One region of the Pseudarthrobacter oxydans genome, then DNA from elsewhere that is predicted to be linked to it. Evidence: predicted binding sites of a transcription regulator. Region 1 holds the regulator's gene; the other holds the start of a gene.
The links. Region 1 encodes LexA, which represses DNA repair genes until DNA is damaged. Its sites were predicted from a motif close to TCGAACANNTGTTCGA; they were not measured.
Positions count from the first base shown of each region.

Region 2: SMD14_RS19775 (shikimate dehydrogenase) is a predicted target of LexA. The motif match lies at 1,658-1,673, and genes of this name have one in related genera.

Region 1 is NZ_CP139438.1:1,649,966-1,655,548, forward strand. Features, by position in the region: gene hflX (GTPase HflX) at 1-1,233, shown strand, start outside; gene SMD14_RS07515 (ATP-dependent DNA helicase) at 1,226-3,283, shown strand; gene lexA (transcriptional repressor LexA) at 3,317-4,051, opposite strand; gene SMD14_RS07525 (LysM peptidoglycan-binding domain-containing protein) at 4,377-4,793, shown strand; gene SMD14_RS07530 (histidinol-phosphate transaminase) at 4,899-5,583, shown strand, end outside.
Region 2 is NZ_CP139438.1:4,335,242-4,340,824, reverse strand. Features, by position in the region: gene SMD14_RS19785 (IclR family transcriptional regulator C-terminal domain-containing protein) at 1-179, shown strand, start outside; gene SMD14_RS19780 (MFS transporter) at 264-1,601, opposite strand; gene SMD14_RS19775 (shikimate dehydrogenase) at 1,775-2,611, shown strand; gene SMD14_RS19770 (IclR family transcriptional regulator C-terminal domain-containing protein) at 2,693-3,559, shown strand; gene SMD14_RS19765 (Re/Si-specific NAD(P)(+) transhydrogenase subunit alpha) at 3,673-4,842, shown strand; gene SMD14_RS19760 (NAD(P) transhydrogenase subunit alpha) at 4,842-5,162, shown strand; gene SMD14_RS19755 (NAD(P)(+) transhydrogenase (Re/Si-specific) subunit beta) at 5,159-5,583, shown strand, end outside.

The DNA of each region.
Region 1 (5,583 bases):
GGGACCCTGGCCGACGCCGAGAACTCGCTGCGGGAGCTCGCAGCCCTCGCAGAAACTGCCGGTTCCGAGGTCCTGGACGGGCTGGTCCAGCGGCGCGACAAGCCGGATCCTGGAACGTTCCTCGGCTCGGGCAAGGCCTTGGAGCTCCGGGACATCGTGGCGTCCACCGGCGCGGACACGGTGGTGGTGGATGCCGAGCTCGCTCCCTCCCAGCGCCGAGGCCTGGAGGACATCGTCAAGGTCAAGGTCATCGACCGGACAGCCCTGATCCTGGACATCTTTGCCCAGCACGCCAAGAGCCGCGAAGGCAAGGCCCAGGTGGAGCTGGCCCAGCTGGAGTACCTGCTGCCGCGCCTGCGCGGCTGGGGTGAGTCGATGTCCCGCCAGGCCGGTGGCCAGGTGGGCAGCGCGGCTGCCGGCATGGGTTCGCGTGGTCCCGGTGAGACAAAGATCGAGCTGGACCGCCGCCGGATCCGCACCAGGATGGCCAAGCTGCGGCGGGAGATCGCCGCGATGAAGCCGGCCCGCGAGACCAAACGGGCCAACCGCCGTCGTAATGCCGTGCCGTCCGTAGCGATTGCCGGGTACACCAACGCGGGCAAGTCCTCGCTGCTGAACCGCCTGACCGACGCCGGTGTCCTGGTGGAGAACGCCCTGTTCGCCACCCTGGATCCCACCGTCCGCAAAGCGGAAACCGCGGACGGCCTGGGCTACACCCTGGCCGACACCGTGGGGTTCGTCCGTTCACTGCCAACCCAGCTGGTGGAAGCGTTCCGCTCCACGCTCGAGGAAGTTGCGGACGCGGACCTGATCCTGCACGTGGTGGACGTTTCGCACCCGGATCCCGAGGGCCAGATCGCCGCAGTCCGCAAGGTCTTCAGCGAGGTGGATGCCCGGAAGGTGCCCGAAATCATCGTGCTCAACAAAGCCGACGCCGCTGATCCGTTCGTGGTGGAACGGCTCAAGCAGCGCGAGCCGCGGCACGTGGTGGTCTCGGCCCGCACGGGGGAAGGCATCGCCGAACTGCTGGAGGCAATCAGCGACGCCATTCCCCGGCCCGGCGTCAAGCTGGAACTGCTCATCCCGTATGAGCGCGGGGACCTGATCAGCAAGCTTCACGACTCCGACGCCGAGATCATCAGCGTCGACCACGTTGAAGCCGGCACCAGGGCCGTCGTGATGGTCCGGGAAGGCTTCGCGGCTGAACTGGAACCCTTCGTCAGCAATGACTGAGGCCGTGGCAGGAGAAGCCACGGAAACGGCCGGCGAGCAGTTCGTGATCGAACTGCTCGACCGGGCCGTGGCGGGCATGGGCGGGCAAAGCCGTGCCGGCCAGCATGAGATGGCCAGGCAGGTGGCCCGCGCCATCGAAACGGGGGACCACCTGCTGGTCCAGGCGGGGACCGGCACCGGCAAGTCCCTGGCCTACCTCATCCCCCTCATCGCGCATGCATTGCAGAGCAACAAGCCCGCCCTGGTGTCAACGGCCACCCTGGCCCTCCAGACCCAGATTGTGGGCAGGGACCTGCCCCGGCTGCTCAAGGCCATCACCCCCGCCCTGGACAGGCCGGTCAAAGTGGCCCTGGTCAAGGGCCGCTCCAACTACGTTTGCCGGCACAAGCTGGAAGGCGGCTTCCCCAGCGAGGAGCCGGCCGAAGGCCAGCTTTTCAGCCTGGGCGAGGACACCAGCGTCCCGCATTTCGCCGCAGCCGTGGGCGGCCCCTCGTCCCAGCTCGGCAAGGAGGTGGTGCGGCTGCGGGAGTGGGCGGAGAAGACCGCCACCGGCGACCGGGATGAACTGCTGCCGGGCGTCACGGACCGTGCCTGGCGGCAGGTTTCGGTGACGTCCATGGAGTGCCTGGGCTCCCAGAAGTGCCCCATGGCTGCGGAATGCTTCAGCGAACTGGCGCGCCAGGACGCTGCTGAAGCGGATGTTGTGGTCACCAACCATGCGATGCTCGCCGTCAGCGCGTTCGAAGGCCTGGCCGTCCTGCCCGAATATGACGTGGTGGTGGTGGATGAGGCCCATGAACTCCAGGACAGGGTTACCGGGGCGGTCTCCGGCCAGCTCTCGGTGGCCATGGTCCACGCCGCTGCCGCCGGTGCGCGGAAGCACACGGCCATCACCGTTGATGCGTTGAACGCCGCAGCCGCCAACTTGGAGCTTGCCCTGGCAGGCGTGCCGAACGGGCTGCTCCCGAACGGGCTCAATGATGAACAGCTGGACTGCGTGGACCAGCTGCGGGATGCCTGCCGGGCTGCCCTCTCGGATTCAAAGGGGGACAGCAGCGCCACGGCCGACGGCGGCAGGCAGCTCGCGCGGTCGCGGCTGCTGCTCATCCTGGAACTTTGTGAACGGCTCCTGGCAGCCCGGGAGAACCGCGAAGTGGTGTGGTTTTCCCGTGCCAGTTCCTTTGACCCTGCACAGGGATTCTCCCCGCCGGACGAGACCGCTCCTGCGTTGATCAACATCGCGCCGCTGTCCGTTGCCGGGAGGCTGCGCGAAGGACTCTTCGCCGGCCACACGGTGGTGCTGACCTCCGCGACGCTGGCCATCGGTTCCGCGTTTGAACCTGCCGCGGGCGGACTGGGCCTGGTGGGTGACGGCGCCCCGAGCTGGACAGGCGTGGACGTGGGATCACCCTTCGACTACCCAAAGCAGGGCATCCTCTACGTGGCCGGGCACCTGCCGAAGCCCGGCAGGGGTGCTTCCCCGGAAGCACTGGACGAACTGGAAGCCCTGATCCGTGCTTCCGGTGGCGGGGCGCTGTGCTTGTTCTCGTCCCGGCGTGCGGCAGAGGAAGCGGCCGAGGCACTGCGCCCCAAGCTGGGGATGACCGTCCTCTGCCAGGGTGACTCCACCATGACCGGCCTGGTAAAGCAGTTCGCCGACGAGCCCGATACCTGCCTGTTCGGGACCATGTCCCTTTGGCAGGGCGTGGACGTCCCCGGCGGCTCGTGCCGGCTTGTGGTGATAGACCGCATCCCGTTTCCGCGGCCGGACGATCCCCTCATGACGGCGCGCTCACGGGCAGTAGCCCAGGCAGGTGGAAACGGCTTTATGTCGGTTTCGGCCACCCACGCCGCGATCCGGCTCGCCCAGGGGGCAGGCCGGCTGATCCGTTCCACGGGCGACAGGGGAGTGGTGGCCGTGCTTGACTCCCGGCTTGCCACTGAACGCTATGCAGGGTTCCTGCGCGGGGCGCTGCCGCCCTTCTGGTCCACAACAGACCGGAAGACGGCGATTGCCGCCCTGGAGCGGCTGGCCCGGGAAAACGCCTGAGGCCGTCTCGCTGCAGCGGACGGAGTTTCCCTGCTACAGCGAGCGGAGTACCGACACAACCTTGCCCATGATGGTGGCGTGGTCTCCGAGGATGGGCTCGTACTGGGTGTTCTGCGGGAGCAGCCACGTGTGGCCGTCACGCTGGCGGAATGTCTTGACGGTGGCTTCATCATCCAGGAGCGCGGCCACGATATCCCCGTTGGCCGCATCCTGCTGGCGGCGGACCACAACCCAGTCGCCATCGCAGATGGCTGCATCCACCATCGAATCCCCGGCTACCCGAAGCATGAACAGTTCCCCCTGGCCCACCAGTTGCCTGGGGAGCGGCATCACGTCCTCCACCAGCTGGTCGGCAAGGATGGGGCCGCCTGCGGCGATCCGGCCCACCAGGGGAACCATCGCCGTGTCCAGGGCGGTGGGCAGTTCGGTCACAGTCGCTGCACCGGGTGAACGGACGGCGGACGCCTGGCTTGCCGGCTTTGCGGCTCCGCCGTCCAGGGTCAGCGGCATCAGGACTTCCATGGCCCGCGGCCGCTTGGGGTCGCGGCGGAGGTAGCCAAGCTTCTCCAGCTGGGAAAGCTGGTGCGTCACGCTCGAAAGGCTCGCCAGTCCCACGGTGTCGCCGATCTCCCGCATGGACGGCGGGTACCCGTTTTCGTTGACCGAGCGCTGGATGGTTTCGAGGATCTTCTTTTGCCGTGGAGTCAGGCCCTTGGCGGTCCTCTTCGGTTGCGCGGTTGCCCTGCCCCCGGCGGCTGCTGCTGCCATATTCGCCAATGCCTTTCGGTTCCGCCGGCCCTCTCCATGGCCATGCCCTGGAAGTTCCCGCCCCTAAATGTCAGACCCTGCTGATCGACTGTCCAGGTGGTTGTTCTTTGGTTCAAAGCTAGGCCAGCCGCATTGCTTTTTCAAACATTTGTTCTAGCGAGTCTCGACAATGTTCGTTGATAGGTGCTAAAACAGAGAAAGCAAAGTTCGAATATATGTTCTACTCATTGCCCTGGTCATTCGAAGACTACGCCGGAAAAGGTCCGGCCGGGGGCGGAGGGAAGGACGTCCGGGCAGCACAGTACGGTCCAGGAGGGCTCAGATCATGTCAGCTACATCTGTTTCGCGGGGTTCACGCCACCAGCTGCTTTCGGTGCAGCAAATCCTGTCCCAGGCGGACAATCGGCAGGCCGGACGGCCTGCGCCTCTTCCGCCCCTTCGCCTGACCCGTCGTGGTCGCATCGTGCTGATCGGCATTCCGCTGGTCCTGCTCGCTGCCCTGCTTCTTTCGCTGGCAGGCTTTTTCAATGCCCCGGCCAAGGCGTCGGAGTCTGCGACGGATCTTGCAACGACGCCCACTGTCACAGTCACGGTCCAGCCTGGCGAGTCACTGTGGGGCATTGCGGCCGGTGTCGCACCGGAGCGTGATCCGCGGGACGTCGTGGCGGACATCGTGCAGCTCAATAACCTCCCGGCCGGCGCGGTCTTCCCCGGCCAGCAATTGTTCGTGCCCGCAAGTTAGGACCCGGCATTTTGCCTCTCCACGGGCGGCAGGGCGCGGCACGCCGGGAGCGAACAGGAAACCGTCACATTTTCCGGTGTCCGGCCCGGGCACTAAACTGTTCAGGTGAATGACCAGCTAGAGCGCCTGAACCGGCTTCCCCTCCGCAGCAACCTCCGCGGGCTTACGCCCTATGGCGCGCCCCAGTTGGACGTTCCAATCCTCCTGAACGTGAATGAAAACACCCATGGGGTTCCGGCTGACGTCAGGGCGGCCATTAGCGCAGCGGTGTCAGAAGCGGCAGCAGGACTCAACAGATACCCGGACCGGGAATTCACCGACCTGCGGAAGGCGTTGGCGGAGTACCTGGGGCACGGGCTGGATGAATCCAACCTTTGGGCGGCCAACGGCTCCAACGAAGTCCTTCAGCAGATACTCCAGGCCTTTGGCGGCCCAGGACGTACAGCGCTCGGATTCCCTCCCACGTACTCCATGTATCCCCTGCTGGCCAGCGGAACGGACACGGAATACATTGTGGGCGAGCGTGCCGGCGATTACGGTCTCAGCGCCGAATCTGCCGCGCGGCAGGTCAAGGAGCTGCAGCCCAACATCGTCTTCCTGTGCTCACCCAACAACCCCACGGGAACCGGCCTCGGGCTGGACGTGGTGGAAGCCGTCTACGAGGCCGGCGAAGAAAGCCAGTCCATCGTCATCGTCGATGAGGCGTACCACGAGTTCGCGCATGACGGAACGCCCAGTGCGCTGACCCTGCTGCCAGGGCGGGAACGGCTGATCGTCTCAAGGACCATGA
Region 2 (5,583 bases), 1.8 Mb from region 1:
TGATGTCCGTGGCCGCGCCGGTCTACGACGGATCCAAGGTGGTGGCGGCAGTGAACGTGTCCCTGCAGGCCCAGTCCGTGGCTGCCAAGCCGGACCCTGACGCCTACCTTTCATCGGTTGCCGAGGAAATCGTCGCCACCGCAAAGCTGATCTCGGCCGACCTCACGGCCCGGGGCTGACCACGCCCCTTCCGTCCTCAAACTGGAAGAGGCCGACGGCGGGTGCTTCCCGCCGTCGGCCTCTTCCTTTTTGTTGCCCGGCACTTACCGTACGTGGTTGCCCAGCTGCCGCAGCGGGGTTTTGCTCGTTTCGCGGGCCCACAGGGCACCGGCTACCGCGAGGACGGAGGAGCCTGCCACGATCCACGCGGCGGGACCCCAGTTGGCCTTGTCCGCGCCCACCAGGGCCGTGCCCAGCAGCGGGGTGAAGCCGGCGCACAGAATACCGATCTGCAGCCCGATGGCCATGCCGGAATACCGGACCTTGACATTGAAGAGCTCGGAGAACCAAGCAGGGTAGATCGCGTTGGACATGGCGTACGTGCCGGCCGTGATCAGCGTGCTGGTCAGGAAGATCATCGGGATGTTTCCGGTGGAAATCACCGAGAAGTAGACGAAGATCATGGCTCCGGAGCCCAGGACGCCGGCGATGAACACCGGACGCCGGCCGAACCGGTCCGAGAAATGGGCCATGAGCGGCTGCGTGCCGATGGCCAGGACGTTTCCGAGGATGCTGACCCAGAGCATGGTGGATGCCGGGACGCCCACGGTGACGGCGTAGGCGAGGCCGAAGGACTGCATGAACGTGTTCGTGACGGTTTCGAAGGACATCAGGGCCACCTGGAAGAACTGGGCCGGGTGGGTCTTGAACATCTTGGCGAAAGGGAGCTTCACCAGTTCGCCGTGGTCGTGCTTTTCCTCAAAGACTTCAGGTTCCTCCAGCGAGCGGCGGACCAGGTACGCGACGATCAGCACGATGATGGATCCCCAGAAGGGGATTCGCCAGCCCCAGGCGAGGCGGTCGGCCTCGCTCATGGCGGCCACGGGAAGGAAGGCCAGGGATGCCAGGACGATGCCGGCGGAGATGCCGCTCATGGCGAAGCTGGCGAAGAATCCGCGACGGCCTTCGGGAGCTTCCTCGGTGGAGAGGGCAGATGCGCCGGCGGTTTCCGCTCCTGCTGAGAGTCCTTGCATCAGCCGGAGCAGAACCAGCAGCGCGGGTGCCCAGTAGCCGGCGCTATTGAAGTCCGGCAGGATCCCAATGAGGAAGGTGGCAGCGCCCATGAGCACGAGGGTCAGGACCAGTGTGTTCTTGCGGCCGATTTTGTCGCCCAGATGGCCGAAGACGACAGCACCGAAGGGCCGGGCGACATAGGCGACGCCGAAGGTGGCAAACGACGCGATGAGCGCCACCGTGGGGTCTCCAGTGGGAAAGAAGATCTTGGAGAAGATCAGCGACGCTGCGGTCGCGTAGATAAAGAAGTCGTAATACTCGAGTGCCCCGCCAAGGAACGCGGCCAAGGCGGCTTTCCTGGCGCGCTTGAGCTGCCGTTCGGCCTCGGCAGGTGTCTGGGCCTCGGTGCCTGCTGCGATGTTCGTCATTCCGGTGATCCTTCCACGCTGAAGGCGTTGGGTTTATCGTGGATTTTGTACGCATATCGAACATATGTGCGCAATGCGTTTTATAAGAGCATACTAGGTGGTGAGGCCGATCACAACGCCTCCGCCCGCAGCCCCTCCCGGCAGCGCGATGACACGGACACGAAAGGCATCACATGGAAGACCCCACGCCACCGGCCCGGTTGTTCCTGATCGGCTCCGCTGCCTCAGAGGCAATGTCGCCCCGGGTATGGAATCCCGTGCTCCGCCGGCTCGGCATCCCCTGGGCGTACGAAGCCTGGGACGTGCCACCGCAGGGCGGCATGGACCGAGTGCGGAACCGTCTGCGGGAACCGGACATCATCGCCGCGAACGTGACCATGCCCCACAAGCACTGGGCAGCTGAAGCCGCCGACGAGGCCACGGAAGAAGTCCGACTAAGCGGTGCCTGCAACATGCTGCTGCGGAAGGGGACTGCGCTGTTCGGCCACAACACCGACGTCACGGCGGTGCGGGCTCTTCTGGGCAGCGGGCCCCAGCGGCATGCCCTCCTGTTGGGGGCCGGAGGAGCGGCCAGGGCGGCTTTGATCGCACTCCGGGGGCAGGCCGGCACGGTGACCATTACCGACCGGGATCCCCGTGCCACGGAGGAACTGTCCAGCCTTGCCGGGGAGTTCGGGATGGATGCCCGCAGCGTCGGCTGGGAGCAGGCGCCGGGCCTGGCCGCGGAAGCCTCCCTCATTGTCAACGCCACGCCCATCGGTAAAGGCAGGTCCGACCGGCCCGTATGGGGCGAGGGACCGCTCGCTGCCGATGCCCTGGTCTACGACTTCGTCTACGCCGGCCACGTCACGGGAACTATTGCCCGCGCCCGTGAACTCGGCGCACGGGTGGTGGACGGCTGGGACCACCTGCGTGAGCAGGCCGTCGCGATGGTTCCCCTCCTGGGCCTTGGCGGGCGGGCCAATTCCCTGCTTGCGGAAACGCTGGAGCAGCTAAGGGACGCCCACTGAAGGATATGATCTAACAGGCCTGGCCCGGGCCACCGGCCCACAGGGGCGAGCCAGGGCGGCCAGGGAGGAACGGCACAGGTCATGGAAGAGCAGGCCACCTACTTTGTGAAGTCGGTTGAGAAGGCCTTTGACGTCCTGCTCGCCTTCACGCCGGACCATCCGCGGCTCACCGTCTCCCAGGTTGCTGCCCGCACCGACATGACACGGGCCTCCGCGCGGCGCTTCCTCATGACCCTGACTGACCTCGGGTACCTCCGCGCCGACGGTCCCGCCTATGAGCTGACCGCCCGCTCGCTGGATGTGGGCAGGTCCTACCTGGCCGGCCTGACGCTCCCCGGTGTGGCTGAGCCCCACCTCAAGAATCTGGCCGCCGACCTGAACGAAACAACGGCTTTGTGCATCCTGGAGGGTGCCGACGTCGTCTACGTTGCCTGCGTGCCGTCGCCTCGGCTGCTGAGCGTCACCATCACCGTGGGCACCCGGTTCCCGGCCTGGGCAACCTCCATGGGCAGGGTCCTCCTTGGCGGACTGCCGGAGCCTGAGTTCCAGCGGTACCTCGAAGCGGTCCAGCTGCACCGCTATACCCACCGTTCGGTCGCCAGCGTGGAGCACCTCCGTGCCGAAGTTGAGGCAGCCCGGGACAGGGGCTGGTCCATGGTGTCCGAGGAGCTGGAGGAGGGCCTGCGGGGCGTGGCCGTACCTGTCTGGCGCGGCAACGACATTGTTGCCGCAGCCAACGTGTCGCTGCAGACCCACCGGGCCTCCGCCGCCGAAGTCGAAAAGACCGTCGTCCCCCGACTCATGGAGACGGCTCGGCGGATTGCCCTCGACTTTGGCGGGCCCGGCACGGCGCACGAGTCCCCGCACCCAGGCCCTGGGCGGCCTGACAGGCGAATCGTTACCGCAACGCCCGGCAGGCCACTCCCGCCGCCGCGGCTTGAGCCATAGACTCTAGCCAACTACGTGCAGCAGAGCCGCTCCGCGACGTTCCCGCCGGTCAGCCGGTCGGGCGCCACCCGTGAGGCCCTGCCGCGAGCTACTGCAGCGAGGGGAGTTGGCGGGTGAAACTGGGCATACCGCGGGAACGCCGGGAGGGTGAACGGCGTGTGGCGGCCACACCGGAAACGGTGAAGCAACTGGCGGCGCTCGGCGTCGAGGTACTCCTGGAGGAAGATGCCGGTGCGGCGGCAGGGTATCCGGACCTGGCATACACCCAGGCCGGTGTGCACCTCGTCCGTGAACTCGACCTGGCCCAACTGGATGTCCTGGCCCACGTCCGGCCCCTGGACCCGGAAACCGCCCGCTCCCTGAAAAGGGGAGCCGTTACGGTGGGGCTCGCATCGCCGTCGTCCGAACTCCCAACGGTTGAAGCGCTCGCCGAGGCCGGGGTGACCGCCTTTGCCCTGGAACTGGTGCCCCGCATCTCCCGGGCCCAGTCCATGGACGCCCTCAGCTCCCAGGCCCTGGTGGCCGGCTATCGGTGCGTCCTGGAAGCGGCCATCCGGCTGCCCAGGTTTTTTCCGCTATACATGACCGCCGCCGGGACCGTTCCGCCCGCCCGTGTCCTGGTGCTCGGCGCCGGCGTGGCGGGCCTCCAGGCCATCGGCACCGCAAAACGCCTGGGTGCGCGCGTCTTCGCCAACGACATCCGCCCGGCCTCCGCGGACGAGGTGGCATCCATGGGCGGCACCTTCGTCCGGCTGGACCTGGAAGCAGGCGAGGCTGCCGGGGGTTACGCCCGCCAGCTCAGTTCCGACGCCGGCACCCGGCAGCGCCAGCTGCTCGCCCCGCATGTGGCCCAGGCGGACGTGCTGATTACGACGGCGGCCGTCCCGGGCAGGCGTGCCCCGCTCCTGGTCACCACCGAAATGGTGCAGGGCATGCGGGCCGGATCCGTCGTCGTCGACCTCGCCGCAGAGTCCGGCGGCAACGTCGAAGGCGTGGTACCCGGCCAGGACATCCCGGTGCCCACGGCGGACGGCTCCGGCTTCGTCACGCTGGTGGGCCTGAAGGATGCCCCCTCGGCCATGGCTTCGGATGCTTCCCGCCTCTACGCGAAGAACGTTGCCAACCTGATTGCGCTCATGGTCCGGGACGGCGCCCTGGTCCACGACTTCAAGGACGAAGTGCTGGCGGGCGCCTGCCTGACCCATGACGGGGAAGTGCAGCACCAGCCGACGGCGCAACTCCTGGCGGAGCGGGCCGGCAGCCGGCGGGAAGGGGTGCTCTGATGGACGGGATCAGCCTGCTGACCATCACGGTGCTGGCGGTGTTCGTCGGCTTCGAGGTGGTTTCGAAGGTCTCCAGCACCCTGCACACGCCCCTGATGTCCGGCGCCAACGCCATCCACGGGATCATCCTGGTGGGCGCCATCATTGTGGCCGGCCAGGCAGCGGACCCGTGGGTGCTCGCGGTGGCCCTCCTCGCCGTCGTCCTTGCCACCGCCAACCTGGTGGGCGGTTTCGTGGTGACCGACCGGATGCTGCACATGTTCCACGCAAAGAAACCGGCGGGCATAAAAGGGGCGGCGGGGAAGGTGGACGGCAGATGAGCATCCTCGATCCCGTGTGGACCTCGCTCCTGTACCTCATTGCCGCCGTCTTCTTCATCCTGGCGCTGCGCGGGCTCAGCTCCCCGCGGACGGCCCGCCGCGGCAACCTGGTGGGTGCTGCCGGCGCCCTGATCGCCGTCGTCACGGTGTTCCTGTCCGCCAGGCTGGAGAACATCCCCTGGATCCTTGCGGCCATAGCCGTGGGCTCAGCGGTGGCGGCCCCTGTGGCGCGCCGGGTCAAAATGACGCAGATGCCGCAGCTCGTAGCGCTTTTCAACGGCGTGGGCGGCGGCGCGGCGGCGCTGGTGGCGCTCCTGGAACTCAGCCATGCCGGCGACCCCTGGATGCGGCTGGCGATTGTCTTCACGCTCCTGGTGGGCGCCGTGTCCTTCGCGGGCTCGGGGGTCACGTTCGCGAAGCT